Regions from separate parts of the Nocardia sp. NPDC058499 genome, predicted to be linked through region 1. Evidence: riboswitches for the same ligand, from Rfam matches in the RefSeq annotation. Region 1 holds a riboswitch; each other region holds the start of a gene.
What was found. Region 1 has a riboswitch for cobalamin ahead of ACFWPH_RS07455 (short-chain fatty acyl-CoA regulator family protein). Riboswitches for the same ligand answer to the same signal wherever they lie in the genome.
Positions count from the first base shown of each region.

Region 2: another riboswitch for cobalamin. It lies ahead of ACFWPH_RS26685 (FecCD family ABC transporter permease); the one in region 1 lies ahead of ACFWPH_RS07455 (short-chain fatty acyl-CoA regulator family protein).
Region 3: another riboswitch for cobalamin. It lies ahead of ACFWPH_RS31290 (ABC transporter substrate-binding protein); the one in region 1 lies ahead of ACFWPH_RS07455 (short-chain fatty acyl-CoA regulator family protein).

Region 1 is NZ_JBHXMZ010000002.1:497,916-502,615, reverse strand. It holds gene ACFWPH_RS07460 (cytochrome P450) at 1-595, opposite strand, end outside; cobalamin riboswitch at 1,045-1,276, shown strand; gene ACFWPH_RS07455 (short-chain fatty acyl-CoA regulator family protein) at 1,631-3,058, shown strand; gene prpD (2-methylcitrate dehydratase PrpD) at 3,249-4,700, shown strand, end outside.
Region 2 is NZ_JBHXMZ010000010.1:59,367-64,066, reverse strand. It holds gene ACFWPH_RS26705 (SMI1/KNR4 family protein) at 1-208, opposite strand, end outside; gene ACFWPH_RS26700 (pyridoxamine 5'-phosphate oxidase family protein) at 249-680, opposite strand; gene ACFWPH_RS26695 (dienelactone hydrolase family protein) at 749-1,468, opposite strand; tRNA gene ACFWPH_RS26690 (tRNA-Met) at 1,727-1,803, opposite strand; cobalamin riboswitch at 1,975-2,188, shown strand; gene ACFWPH_RS26685 (FecCD family ABC transporter permease) at 2,295-3,350, shown strand; gene ACFWPH_RS26680 (ABC transporter ATP-binding protein) at 3,350-4,123, shown strand; gene ACFWPH_RS26675 (ABC transporter substrate-binding protein) at 4,120-4,700, shown strand, end outside.
Region 3 is NZ_JBHXMZ010000015.1:78,672-83,371, forward strand. It holds gene ACFWPH_RS31270 (helix-turn-helix transcriptional regulator) at 1-796, shown strand, start outside; gene ACFWPH_RS31275 (DUF4287 domain-containing protein) at 902-1,117, shown strand; gene ACFWPH_RS31280 (hypothetical protein) at 1,317-1,622, shown strand; gene ACFWPH_RS31285 (helix-hairpin-helix domain-containing protein) at 1,642-1,839, opposite strand; adenosylcobalamin (AdoCbl) riboswitch at 2,006-2,083, shown strand; gene ACFWPH_RS31290 (ABC transporter substrate-binding protein) at 2,131-3,144, shown strand; gene ACFWPH_RS31295 (FecCD family ABC transporter permease) at 3,141-4,175, shown strand; gene ACFWPH_RS31300 (ABC transporter ATP-binding protein) at 4,175-4,700, shown strand, end outside.

The DNA.
Region 1 (4,700 bases):
CGATCAAGTTGGTCAGGTAGGTGAAGAAGCTGACCCCGGCGGTGGCGCGTTCCTCGAGGGTGGCCGAGTCGTTGACGACGACGGCGGTCCACGAGCGGAAATCTTCCTTGTCCTCGTCGGGGACTCCGAGCAGTTCACAGATCACCGCCGTCGGCAGCTGGAACGCGTAGCTGTCGATGAGGTCGACGGTCGTTCGCGCGCTGATCTCCTCGAGCAGGGTGTCGGCGATCGAGGTGATTCTCGGCTGGAGATCGCGGATGGCGGGACCGGCGAATGCCTTGGCGACGAGGCGGCGTAGCCGGGTGTGCTGGGGCGGGTCGGCGAACAGCATGTTGTCGCTGATGGCGGTGTTGAACATCTCGGCTGCACCGTTTTTGGCCAGCACAGCCTGCCCCTCGGGCGACCCGATGCGTTTGCTGATGGTCGGCTCCGCGAAGGCCTGTTTGGCTACGTCGTGATCGACGATCAGCCAGCCGAGCACACCGTCCAATCGAATTCGGTGCAGGGGACCGCGTTCACGCAGCGCCCGGTAGGTCGCATGCGGATCCTGGTAGAAGTCGTCTGTCAGCTCGAGGATTTCCATCGCGCCGGTCACCGCCGGCCCTCGGGCGAAAAGGTGGCATAGCTCGAATCCATGTAGTGCACAGTCCCTCAGTCCTTTCGGCGAACGATCTGACTTGCGCGCGATGCCGTCCGGAACGAGTAGTCGATCAGAAGTGCATCAGCGAGAGGTCGAGCAGTTTCGATCGGGTGAACAAGTGAGGCCCGCTAACGGATTAGCCGTGGTCGCTGTCCAGTAAACCTGCAACTACGTGACGCGGTCAGGTGCGAGTTCGCGGTGCGAGACGGCGTATGGCCGTGGATGGAGCGGAACCCGCTGACCAGATCCACAGCATTCGTCTCGCACCTGCGGAGACGGACATGATGAGGCTCGAGGGGCCGCCGGCCGCCCCGATACCGGCGCCCGCCGGTCCGGGTTTCTGGGGGCGGGCATATTCTGGCGAGCGCAGCTGGTCCGCCGTGCGCTGTTGCGATGGTGTGCGGCGTCGAAGCCCGCCGGTCGGCGTCGTGCGATGTCGAGTGGCCGGGTGAGAGGGAACCCGGTGGGAATCCGGGACTGTCCCGCAGCGGTGAGCGGGAACGACCGCCGTTATAGAGCACTGGGTTGTGTGCCCTGGGAAGCGACGGCGTAGTACAGCTCGGGGTCGATCCCGAGTCGGCCGAACGAGGTCGATGCCCGTGAGTCCGAAGACCTGCCGGTTGCGCCGGGTACGCCGTGCCCGGCGGCCGTCGCCTCGCGGATCGGGCGCTACGCCGATACCGGCGCATCCGGGAGAGTTCCTGGACGCGTAGTCGTCGTGCGCGCATGAACGGGCGAGGGCCGTTCATTGCGGACGACAGGTGTGCATCATGTCATCACTTTCGGGGTTCCCGGGGCCGCCGGGCTGCGGTCGCCGTGGGCGATCGGCACGGTCTCGCCGCTCGGCCGCCCGCCGCCCGGTGCGCTGCCGGGCTGGGTTCGGTGCCGGTCGGAGTAGTGCCCACGGCCCATCGCATCGGGTGCGATCCCAGCAGGTTCGGTCGGTGTGCCCGATTGCCGGCTCGAATATTGTGGGAAGGGGGTCGGCCGGTGGAGAAGATGTATGCGGGTGCTCGGTTGCGGGTGTTGCGTGATCAGCGGGGGCTTTCGCAGTCCGGGCTGGCCAAGGCACTCGGGTTGTCGCTGAGTTATGTCAATCAACTGGAGAATGATCAGCGGCCGCTGACGGTGCCGGTGTTGATGCGGTTGTCATCGACCTTTGATCTGGAGGTGGGCTTCTTCGCGCCGGAGACCGATGCGCGGCTGCTGGCGGATCTGCAGGAAGCGTTTACCGAGGACCCGGAAGCCGGCTCGGTGAGCGGTGGTGAACTCGACGACCTTGTTTCGCGGGCGCCGGCGGCGGCGCGGTTGCTGATCAGTCAGCATCGTCGGTTGCGTGTTGCCAACGGCCAGCTCGAGCAGCTGACCGCCGGGCTCGAATCGCCGGTGGCCGACCCACGGACAGCGATGCCCTACGAGGATGTTCGTGATTTCTTCTATGACCGCCGTAATCACATCCCGGCCTTGGACGCTGCCGCCGAGAGCCTGTTCGCGCGGCGCGGGTTCACACTCGGTGGACTGGATCTGCAACTGGCCCACCTTCTGCACGACGAACACGATGTGAAGGTCCTGATCCGCTCGGAAGACCCGGTCAGGCCCGGACCCAAACGCCTCTACGATCCGGAGAAACGCACACTTACCCTCGCACGTCGCCTGACCGCCGGGCAGCGTGCGTTCCAATTGGCCACGCAGCTTGCGTTTCTCACCCAGCCCGGGGTGATCGAGGATCTGCTTGCCGAGACCGCTGCATTGCCGGCGGAATCGCGTCGGTTGCTGCGGATCGGGCTGGCCAATTACTTCGCGGGTGCGTTGATCTTGCCCTACGGATTGTTCCTGAGTGCGGCCGAGGCGTTGCACTACGACATCGATCTGCTCGCTGCGCAGTTCGAGGTCGGTTTCGAAACGGTATGTCACCGGTTGTCGACGTTGCAGCGGCGTGGGCAGCGTGGTGTGCCGTTCTTCTTCGTCCGCACCGATCGGGCGGGCAATATCTCGAAACGGCAGTCCGCTACCGCGTTCCATTTCTCCCGGGCCGGAGGCAGCTGCCCGCTGTGGGTGGTACACGATGCGTTCGCGACGCCGGGCCGGATACGCACGCAGATCGCGGAGATGCCGGACGGGCGCACCTATCTGTGGTTGGCGCGGACCACAGGCGAGAGCAGCCCGGGCTATCTGGCGCCGTCGCGAGACTTCGCTGTCGGACTCGGATGTGACCTCGCCTACGCCGACAAACTCGTGTATTCGCACGGGCTCCCGCTCCACGATACGGCCGCCGCTGTTCCGATCGGAGCCGGCTGCCGGGTATGCGAACGTACGGCGTGCCCGCAACGCGCGTTCCCGCAAATCGGACGACCGCTCGCCGCCGACGAGAACCGACCGGCGACCACCCCGTACGCGCCCGCGGCGGCGGATAGCTGAAGTTGCCCGCATCGGGGCGGTCGGGTCGGCCCCCGGCGGCTTCCACCGGGCCGCCGGGTTCTTCACAAACTCCACAACTTTGCAGGTCGGGCTCCACAAAATACGCTTTTGCGACGGATTCCCGCAGCTCGGTCGTGTCAGTAGCGTGCGAATCGAAGCGAATCGCATCGATCCCTGGAGGCCGAAGACTGTGAAGAATCATCTCGTCCGTACCCATCGTTCCGCGGAGCATTTCCCCCGCGAGCAGCATCTGGCATGGCAGATCGCGGAGGTTGCGACGGATCCGGTGGCAGTTGCCCCGGAAACCGAGGAGATGATCGTCAACCGGATCATCGACAACGCGGCGGTTGCGGCGGCGTCGGTGACGCGGCGCCCGGTCGCCAACGCGCGCGCCCAGGCGCTCGCACATCCGTACGGTCCCGGCGCGACGGTGTTCGGCGTGGACGGCCGGTTCTCTCCCGAGTGGGCGGCCTGGGCCAACGGTGTCGCCGTCCGTGAACTCGATTTTCACGACACCTTTCTGGCTGCCGAATACTCGCATCCGGGCGATAACATCCCGTCGATTCTCGCGGTCGCCCAGCACGCCGGCCGCTCCGGCCGCGAGCTGATCCGCGGCCTGGCCACCGGCTACGAAATCCAGGTCGATCTGGTCCGGTCCGTCTGCCTGCACGAGCACAAGATCGACCATGTCGCTCATCTCGGGCCGTCCGCGGCCGCCGGTATCGGCACCCTGCTGGCCCTGGACACCGAGACCATCTACCAGGCCATCGGTCAGGCTCTGCACACCACCACCGCGACCCGGCAGTCCCGCAAGGGCGAGATCTCGAGCTGGAAGGCCTACGCACCGGCGTTCGCCGGGAAGATGGCCGTGGAGGCCGTCGACCGGGCGCTGCGTGGCGAGGGCGCACCGTCGCCGATCTGGGAAGGTGAGGACGGGGTGATCGCCTGGTTGCTGGGCGGTCCGCAGGCCGAGTACTCGGTGCCGCTGCCCGGTCCGGGGGAGGCCAAGCGCGCGATCCTCGACACCTACACCAAGGAGCATTCGGCCGAATACCAGAGCCAGGCGCCGATCGACCTGGCCCGGCGGCTGCGCGGCCGGATCGGCGATCTGGAACAGATCGCGTCGATCGTGCTGCACACCAGCCACCACACCCACGTGGTCATCGGTACCGGTTCGAACGATCCGCAGAAGTTCGACCCCACGGCCTCACGCGAAACCCTCGACCACTCGGTGATGTACATCTTCGCCGTTGCCTTGCAGGACGGCACCTGGCATCACGAACACTCCTACGCTCCGGAGCGCGCGCAGCGTCCGGACACCGTGGAATTGTGGCGCAAGATCTCCACCGCCGAGGATCCGGAGTGGACCCGCCGCTACCACTCGACCGACCCGGCGGAGAAGGCATTCGGCGCCCGCGCCGAGGTCACCTTGAAGAGCGGTGAGGTGATCGTGGACGAACTCGCCGTCGCCGACGCCCACCCGCTGGGCGCCCGTCCCTTCGCCCGCGACCAGTACATCGCCAAGTTCCGCACCCTCGCCGAGGGAGTCGTCGAGCCCGCCGAGCAGGACCGCTTTCTCGAGGTGGTCCAGCGCGCGGGTGAGCTGTCCGCGGGTGAGTTGCCGGAGCTCACCTTCACCGTC
Region 2 (4,700 bases), on a different contig from region 1:
ACCAGAGCGACTCCAGGCATCCGTCGTAGTCCCCGCTCTGCCCATTACGCCAGGTGAGCAGCTCCCGAAGCGGCGGGGGAACCTCACCACCGGCAGCACGCGCGAGCTCATCGATATCGGCGGTCGAGGCGCCGGGAGCGAGTCCGGCATAGTAGGCGGGCCGATTCACCGCGAGCCATCGGTCGAGTCGCGTGAGGAGGGGGTGCATACCGCAAACCTACCGGCGACGCCTCGGGCCCGGCCGGGCATCAGAAGTCGTCCGAGTAGTCCTGCGTGATCCAGCGGTCGGGACGGATCGTGAACAGGACCGATTCGCGGCCGTCCATCTGCTCGGCGAACGCACGCCCGGCTTCGGGACCGAGGTACCGAGTGGCGATGGATTCGCGAACGTCCAGCGGGGAGGGGGTCGCGGCATCGACTACGGTGCCTTCGATGATGATGTACTGATACGGCAACTCTTCCCGTTGCACGACCAACGTCACCACCCCGGCTTCCCGGATGAGCCTGGCCTTGCGCCGGTTCGCGCCGGTATTGATCCTGATGTCACCGCTGGGTGTGTAGTCGTACCAGATCGGGACCGACGCAGGCGGGCGCCCATCCGCCGCCGCGACCGACAGCACCGCAATATGCTTGCCCGCGAGGAACTTCTGACGTTCGGCTTCGGTGAAAGGTTTCGGCATAAACGATGTAACCACCGGACGCGGGGCTCTCTTCCCCGCCGAACAGGTCCGGCTCGGACCGCGGGTGCTCAGGGGTTGAGCAGGGATCCCAGGAGGGCGATCGTGCCTGCCCAGGACTGGGCGGCGGCCAACGGCTCGTAGGCGATACCGGGCCGGCCGATATCGCCCGAGCTCGGATCGGTGAACCCGTGCGCCGCCTGGCTGAACGTGGTGAGCGTGTAATCGGCGCCGGCGGCGGCAAGTTCGCGCTCCAGGGCGTCGATATCGGCGCGCGGTGCGTACGGGTCCTGCCCGCCGGCGTAAACGGAGATGTGTGCGCGAACAGTGCCCGGCCGCGCGGGCTCCTCGGTGGTGAGCAGGCCGTGGTAGCTCACCACCGCCCGCGCGCCCGCACCGCTGCGGGCCAGTTCCAGTACACATTTGCCACCGAAGCAATAGCCTATCGCCGCCGTGCGCCCGGGATCGACGACCGGCAGACCCTTCAGCGCTTCGTGCCAGGCCACCGTGCGGGCGCGCACCCGCCCCGGGGCACCGAGCAGGCCGGCGAAGGGCCCGCCCGCCGCATCCGGGGCCGGATACGACTGTCCCCCGCCGTACATGTCGACGGCCAGGGCCGTATACCCGAGATCGGCCAGGCGCTGGGCGCGTTCACGCATCATTTCGGTCAGCCCGTGTGCGGTGTGCACCACGAGCACTCCCGGGTGCGGCCCCGGCCCGTCGGGTACGGCCAGGGCCCCGATGAGGTCCGCTCCGTCGTGATGCAATGTCACCGCGGTAATTTCGGCCACCGGGCACCTCCTTTGCTGCCGGCGATCCGACTGTGCAGTCGCCGATGAGAGTATCATTCTCGTATAGAAAGAATCTCAATCACGCCAAGTGGGCGACATCTCCCTCGCACAGTCATCCGGCACCAGCCGATTCCGCGATCGACACAGGTCTCCGCGGCGCAGCGCGGGATCATCGGCCCCACGTCGGACGAAAAGGCGCAATATACCGAGAACGGCCGAGTGCGGAACGATTCGTATCGTTGCGCACTCGGCCGTTGATGGTAGCGGGGACAGGATTTGAACCTGCGACCTCTGGGTTATGAGCCCAGCGAGCTACCGAACTGCTCCACCCCGCGTTGCGCTGGTAACCATAGCGCACGAGGGGCCGCCGGACCAAAACGCGGCCTCCGGCCCGCGATATCCTCGTGGACCGGCCGTGGCCGAATCTCGCCCACCGAGCCCGGCGGCCGGCCCAGTGAGGTGGTGCACAATCCCGCCCGGCACGTCCGGTCCGGGAATACGGGGTGTTACCGTGACCCCGCGCTGGTTACCGCCCGTCGACGACGGGTGGTTCGTAAGAGGGAATCCGGTGGGAATCCGGAGCTGCCCCGCAGCGGTATGTGAAAACGACCGCGGTCATCGAGCACTGGGCCCCCGGCCTGGGAAGCGACCGCCAGTAGGTGACGCCGTCCGGTGTCGTGTTCGCGAGCCCGAAGACCTGCCGGCGTGGCCCGGCCGACGGTCGGGTCGCTGTCGGCTCCGAGGGAACGGTTGACGAGATTATGACTCGCGGTACTCGCATGTCTGCAGGCGTCGGATCAGGGGCGGTGCGGGTAGCTACGGCCCGATGAGAGCGAGAGCGAAACGCCGGCTGCCCGTGCCGGTTCTCGTGGCGGGCCTGACCGCCGCGCTGGCGGTGGTTTCGGTGCTCGCGCTGGGGCTCGGCGCGGCGCATATCCCCTGGCGTTCCACCGTCGGGTTCCTGTGGGCCGAACTCACCGGCGGCACCGTACTCACCGGCGAGGTGGCGAACTACCGGATCGTCGTGGACTCCCGGCTGCCGCGGGTCCTGCTGGCGGCCTGTGTCGGCGCGGGGCTCGGCGGGGTCGGCCTGATCGTCCAGGCCATGGTGCGTAACGCCCTGGCCGATCCCTATGTGCTGGGTATTTCCTCCGGGGCTTCGGTGGGCGCCACCGCGGTCATACTGTTCGGAGCATTCGGCGCGCTGGGAATCTACGCGCTGTCGACGGCGGCTTTCACCGGCGCGCTGGGCGCCACGGCCCTCGTATATCTGATGGCGCGGTCGGCGTCGGGGTTGGTGCCGTTGCGGCTCGTACTCACCGGCACCGCCATCGGTTACGGGTTCTCCGCCGCGACGACCGTGCTGGTGTTCCTGGCTCCGCGGGGCGGCGATACCGCCCGGTCCGTCATGTTCTGGTTGCTGGGCAGTCTGGCCGGTGCCACCTGGCAGAGGGTTCCGCTGGTGGCCGCGGTGGCCGCGGCCGGCCTGGCCGTGATCGCGCTCTGCGCGCGACAGTTGAACGCGTTGTCGATGGGCGACGAGGTGAGTGCGGCGCTGGGGATGAATGCCGCACGCTTCCGGCTGCTGCTGTTCGTGGTCTCCGCCGCGATGACCGGATGTTTCGTCGCGGTATGCGGGGCTATCGGATTCGTCGGCCTGATCGTGCCCCATGTCGCCCGGCTGCTGGTGGGCGCCGATCACCGTCGGCTCGTCGCGGTGACCCCGGTTCTGGGTGCGGTGTTCCTGGTGACCGCGGACCTGCTGGCGCGCACCCTGATACCGCCCCAGGAACTACCGCTGGGAGCCGTCACCGCCGCGGTGGGCGTGCCCGTGTTCATCCTGCTGATGCGCCGGCGCGGCACGCTGGTGGAGCGCGGCTGATGCGGGTCGACTACGCCGGCGTCACGGTCGAACTCGACGGCACCCCGATCGTGCAGGCGGTAACCCTGACGGCCGCACCCGGACAGTTCATCGGCATCATCGGCCCGAACGGGAGCGGTAAATCGACTCTGCTGCGCTGTCTGTACCGGGCGCTGTCGCCCGCCTCCGGCCGGGTACTGGTGGACGGCACCGATATCACGGCGATCAGTATGCGGGAGAACGCCCGCCAGGTGGCGGCGCTGGCCCAGGACACGTCGACACCGTTCGATTTCACCGCCGCCGAGGTCGTGGCCACCGGACGTCTACCGCACACCACACTGCTACGCGGCACCCGGCGGCGGGACGACGAGATCTGCGCCGCCGCAATGGCGACCGCCGATACTGCGCATCTCGCCGACCGCGGTTTCCTCTCCCTGTCCGGCGGGGAACGGCAGCGGGTCCTGATCGCGCGAGCGCTGGCGCAGCAGCCGCAGGTGCTGGTGTTGGACGAACCGACCAATCACCTCGATGTACAGCACCAATACACCGTCCTCGCGGCCGCGCGCGGCCTGGGTATCACCGTTGTCGCGGCGCTGCACGATCTCAATCTGGCCGCGCAGCACTGCGATCGGCTCTTCGTCCTGCACGGCGGCCGGCTGGTGTGCTCGGGCGATCCGCACGAGGTGATCACCACCGAGGTGATCGGCCGCTGGTTCTCGATCGGCGGCCATATCTTCACCCATCCGCGGCTGGGTGTTCCGCAGGTCATTTTCGACGACAAGGATTACCGATGACAACCTTCCGGCCGATAGTGGCCCTGGCGGTGACCGCAGTAGTGCTCACCGGATGCGGCGCCGAGATACAGGAAACCGCGAACGCTGGCGCCCGACAGCAGGTCACTGTCACCAACTGCGGTACCCCGCTGACGATCGACGGTATCCCCGAGCGGGTGGTCGCCAACGACACCGGCATCACCGAAATGTTGTTCGCGCTCGGGCTGGCCGATCGTCTCGCCGGCTACACCACCTATCCCGGAAAGGAACGCGATATCGCGTCCTCGCCGTGGCAGGCCGATTTCGAACGCACCCCGGAGCTCGGCGACGCCTTCACCAGGGAGGCCGTCCAGGCCGCGGCACCCGATTTCGTTTTCGCCGGCTGGAATTACGGGTTCCGGGAGAGCACCGGCCTGACCCCGGACTGGGTGCGCTCGATCGGCGCGGACCCGTATCTGCTGACCGAATCCTGCCGGCAACCCGGGACCGATCAGCGCGGTGTGATGGAACCGCTCGACGCCCTGTACACCGACCTGAGGAACCTGGGCGATATCTTCGGGGTGCGCGCGAAGGCGGACGAACTCGTCGCCGGATACCG
Region 3 (4,700 bases), on a different contig from region 1:
GGTCCGGCGGGGGAGAGGGGGCGGGGTGACGCTGCTACCCGGCGGTGCCCTGGACCTCGCCCGGCTCACCCCGGCCGAACGCGACCATCTCGCATTGTCCGGGCTCGACGATGCGCAGCGCGATCAGCTCGGTGGTGGGTCCGACAGCCGGCGGGCCAGGAGCAAGGTGGCGCCGGGGCGGATGCGGCCGGAGAATTTGCTGCCGGCGCATGCGGTGGTCACGACGGACAACCGGCCCTGGTTCGGGCCGCCCGGTGCGGGGATCGGGCCCGCGGAACTGCTGGGTGATCTGCGGCGCGGTGTCCGGTTACGGGTGAACTACCGCCGGTCGAACGAGACCGAGCCGGCCTGGCAGATCGTCGACCCCTACGGTCTGCTGGCCAAGGGTGGCCGCTGGTATCTCGTGGCCGACCATTCCTCCCGGCCGCGCCTGTATTCGCTGGAACGGGTCGCCGGCTGGCGCCCGTTGCGCACGCCCCGGCGACTGCGGCCCGGGGCGACCTTGCAGGCGGTGGCCGCGGAACTGTCGGCGAGCTGGGAAACCGCGGGAGCCGTCCGGATCGAGGGTGAACTGACCGCCGGTCAGCTGGAACGCGCGAAACGTATCCTCGGCACCCGGTTGACGGTCCTGTCTGCGGAAACGGGCGGGCGGGTGCGTATCGGTGTGGCGTGCCGGGTCGTCGAGGATGTGCGGCAACTTCTGCAGTTCGCCGACGATTTCCTGGTGACCGGCCCGCCGCAGGCGCGTGAACGGATCCGCGAGCTGGCGGCAGCGATGCTCCGGCAGTACCAGTGAAAGCCGGTGATGTATGTGGTCGGGGTCACAGCTCGATCGCCGACGAGTTTCCGCCCGATGACCCGTCCTATGCGAGGAACGTTGTATGGAACAAGGAGACCGACTATGGCCGCACAGCCGAAAGGCCCCGCGTCCTACTTCCCGTCCATCGAGGCGAAGTACGGCCGCAGTATCGAGGAGTGGAAGGCCGCCCTGCGTGATTCCGGGCTGTCGTCGCACAAAGAGCTCGTCGAATTCCTGAAGACCGAGCACGGTTTCGGCCACGGGCATGCCAACGCACTCACCCAGCATCATCTGCATCCCGAGAAATGGGCCGCCTGAGGGTTGTGGGCAGCCTGCCGGGCGGGTCGGCCGAAGCGCACGAGGGGTGCCTGCCCGCCGCGGATCATGCCGAACGACGCCGCCGCCGCTGAGTGCGGCGGCGCGAAATCCCGTCGTGCGGGCGGGTCGGGCCGTAGGCTTCGCCGCACCGGCACGAGAGTGGCGGCAGAGACCGGTCACGAGGGATTGGGGCGACGGCATGGCGATTCGGGAGCGACTGGGATTCACGGCGGCCGAACCCGCACCGGTCTACGGTGAACCGTTCGAGACCGCCGACGGCGCGATAGTCATCACCGTCGCCCGCCGCGGGGTGATCAGCCCGGTGATGCGGCCCGCCGGGGTTTTCGTCGTCCGCGACGGCGCCGCGACATGGGTTCCGGCGGTGGATATCAACCGCATCGCGTTACTGGGCGAGCTGATCGGCCTGTTCGCGGCCGTGATCACCAGCCTCGCGATCCTGCGCCGCCCACCCTGGCCCGACCTCGGCCGCCACTCCTGCGACTGACCGGCCCGGGTAACGGATATCAGCCGGGTTCGCCGCGCCGCGCCGCATCCAGCAACCGCACCGCCCGCGGGCCCACACCGTGCAGTGCGAGCAGTTCGTCGAGGGGCTCCGGTAGGTCGGCGAGGGTCCGGTAGCCCGCGTCGATCAGCGCACCGGTCGCGGGGCGGCCGATCTTCACGCCGTCGAAGACCGGGCCACGGTCCTGCGCAGCACTCACGCGTGGTCAGTATTCCAGGTCGGGCCGGCCGGTGGTGATCGGGAACGGGAATTCGATCCGGGCCCCCCACTTCGCCGGCGGGGCTGGATTGCCGGGTTGCCGCTCGACCGTCCAGTTCGGTACTCGGTAAGATCATCCGGTCCCATCCAACCCGGCAGCAACCATGGGTGGAAGTCCGGTGTGAATCCGGCGCGGTCCCGCCACTGTGATCGGCATCGACTCGGTGCCGTAAGTCAGGTCGCTCAGCTGTCCGGCTCCGGTTCGAGGCGTGTGACCTCGGAAAGGATCGCTGTGTTCCGGAAGAACCCACTGCTGCGCAGACTGGCCGTGGCGGCCGTCTCGGTCTGTGCGATGCCCACGCTCGCTGCCTGCGGTGAGGCGGTGCCGGCGACCGAGAGCCCGGGGACGGCCGTTCACTTCGTGGACGCCGGTAACTGCGGTATCACCACCGAATACACCGCACCGCCGAAGCGGGCCGTCACCCTCACCTCGAACGCCACCGAAACGATGCTCGAGCTCGGGCTCGCCGATCGGATGGCGGGTACCGCCTATATGCGGGGCCGCGATATCGCCCCCGCATACACCGACGCGTATCAGCGGGTCCCGGTCCTGTCCTCGGAGCAGCCGACGATGGAGCAACTGATCGCCACCGAACCGGATTTCGTCTATTCCGGCTACCCGGACGGATTCAGCGAGAAGAACGGTCACACCCGCGAGCAACTCGGTGAGCTGGGCATCAAGACCCACCTCAATCCGGAGGGATGCGCCACCGGCCCGGTGCGGCTCGACGATATCTTCACCGAGATCACAGTGATCGGCAAGATATTCGGGGTGCCGGATCGAGCGGTTGCCTCGGTCGATGCGCTGCGCGCCCGGCTGGACGCGGTGCGCGGCCGGCTCGGGAATCGGGAACCGGTACGGGTGTTCCTGTATGCCTCGGGGACCGACAGCGCGGCCACAACCGGAGGAAACAGTATGGCCACCGCGCTGATCGAGGCGGCCGGTGGCGTGAATGTTTTTGCCGATATGCCCGAGCGCTGGATGAACGTGTCGTGGGAGCAGGTCGCCGAACGGGCTCCGGACGTGATCGTGGTCCGGGAGGAGGGAACCACCCCGGAGTACCGGTCACCGTCGGTCGAATCGAAGGTGGCCACCCTCGAAGGAGTCCCGGCCATCGCCGACACCCCCGCCATTCGGGACCGGAAATTCGCGACGATCACGCTGTCGCAGCTGCAGCCCGGACCGTACTCGATCGACGGCGTCGAACATGTGGCGCGGCAACTGCATCCCGACGCGTTCCGGTGATCGGGTACCGGCGCACCCGGCTCACGGTGGTCGCGGTGGCCGCCGGAGTGCTGCTGGTCGTCGTAGCGATCGCCGGCATCCTGGTGGGTTCGGTGGGAATCGACGCGGCGACAGCGGTGCGGATCCTCGCGCACCGGATCACGGGCCCGGGCCTGGTGGAACCGGACTGGACCCGCTCCCAGGACCTGATCATCGCAGACACCCGAGTACCCCGGGTGCTGCTCGCAGGTGTAGTCGGCGCCGGTCTGGCGTTGGCAGGTACCACCATTCAGGCGGTAGTCCGCAATCCGCTGGCTGGCCCGGGAGTTCTCGGCGTCTCCTCCGGTGCGGCAGTGGGTGCGGTGACAGTGCTCCGGTTCGGTCTCGGAACGCCGGCGGTTCTGCTGCCGCTCGCGGCGTTCCTCGGCGCACTGGCGGCGATATTCGTTGTCCTTGCGGTCGCGGGTCGGCGCGGCAGTGTGGAGCCGGCCAGGCTGGTATTGGCGGGCACCGCGGTATCCGCCGTGCTCAGCGCGCTCACCTCACTGATGGTGTTGACATCGCCCGATGAAAGCCTGGCGGCGCAGGTGTTGCAGTGGACCCTCGGCGGGTTCGGCGGCGCGCGCTGGGACCGGCTCGTGGTACCGGCGATTGTGCTCGTCGTCTCGTGCGCGGTGCTGGTTCCGCTGGCGCGCAACCTCAACGTGATGCTCGCCGGCGAAGAAGGCGCCACCGCGCTCGGCCTGGATGTGCGCAGGTTACGTTTCGGGCTGATCGTGCTGTGCGCGGTACTCACCGGGGCACTTGTCGCGGTGAGCGGCGTCATCGGCTTCGTGGGTTTGATGATTCCGCATATCGCGCGAATGCTGGTCGGTTCCGATCATCGCCGGGTGTTGCCGGTTGCGGTGCTGGTAGGCGCGATGTTCACCATCGCTGCCGACCTGGCCGCGCGGACCGTGATGATTCCGGAGGAGATCCCGGTGGGGATCGTGACGGCGCTGGTCGGCGGCCCGTTCTTCGTCTGGCTGCTGCGGCGCACGGGGAGTCGCTGATGCTTCGATTCGATCGGGTGACTGTGCGGGCCGGTGCCGCGACCCTCGTCGATACGGTCAGCCTGGATATCGCCGACGGCGAGCGGGTCGCGCTGGTCGGGCCGAACGGTAGCGGCAAATCCACGCTGTTGCGCACCGCCTATCGCGCCTGCCGGCCGGTTGCCGGTTCCGTGCTGCTCGACGGCCTGGATGTATGGCGTTCGCCGGTACGTGCGGTGGGGCAGCGGACCGGTGTGGTCACCCAGCAGCATCTCGCCGATTTCCCGCTCACTGTTTCCGACGTCGTCCTGCTCGGCCGCGCCGTGCACAAGCGGATGTTCGATCTCGACACGGCGCACGATCGCGCCGTCGTGATCGAAAGTCTGCGGACAGTCGACCTCGAGGAGCGCGCGAACACTGCGTTCGCGACGCTGTCCGGTGGTGAACGCCAACGCACCATGGTCGCGCAGGCATTCGCCGGCCGGGCGCCGGTGCTGCTGTTCGACGAACCGACCAATCATCTGGATCTGCGCCACCAGCGCGCGC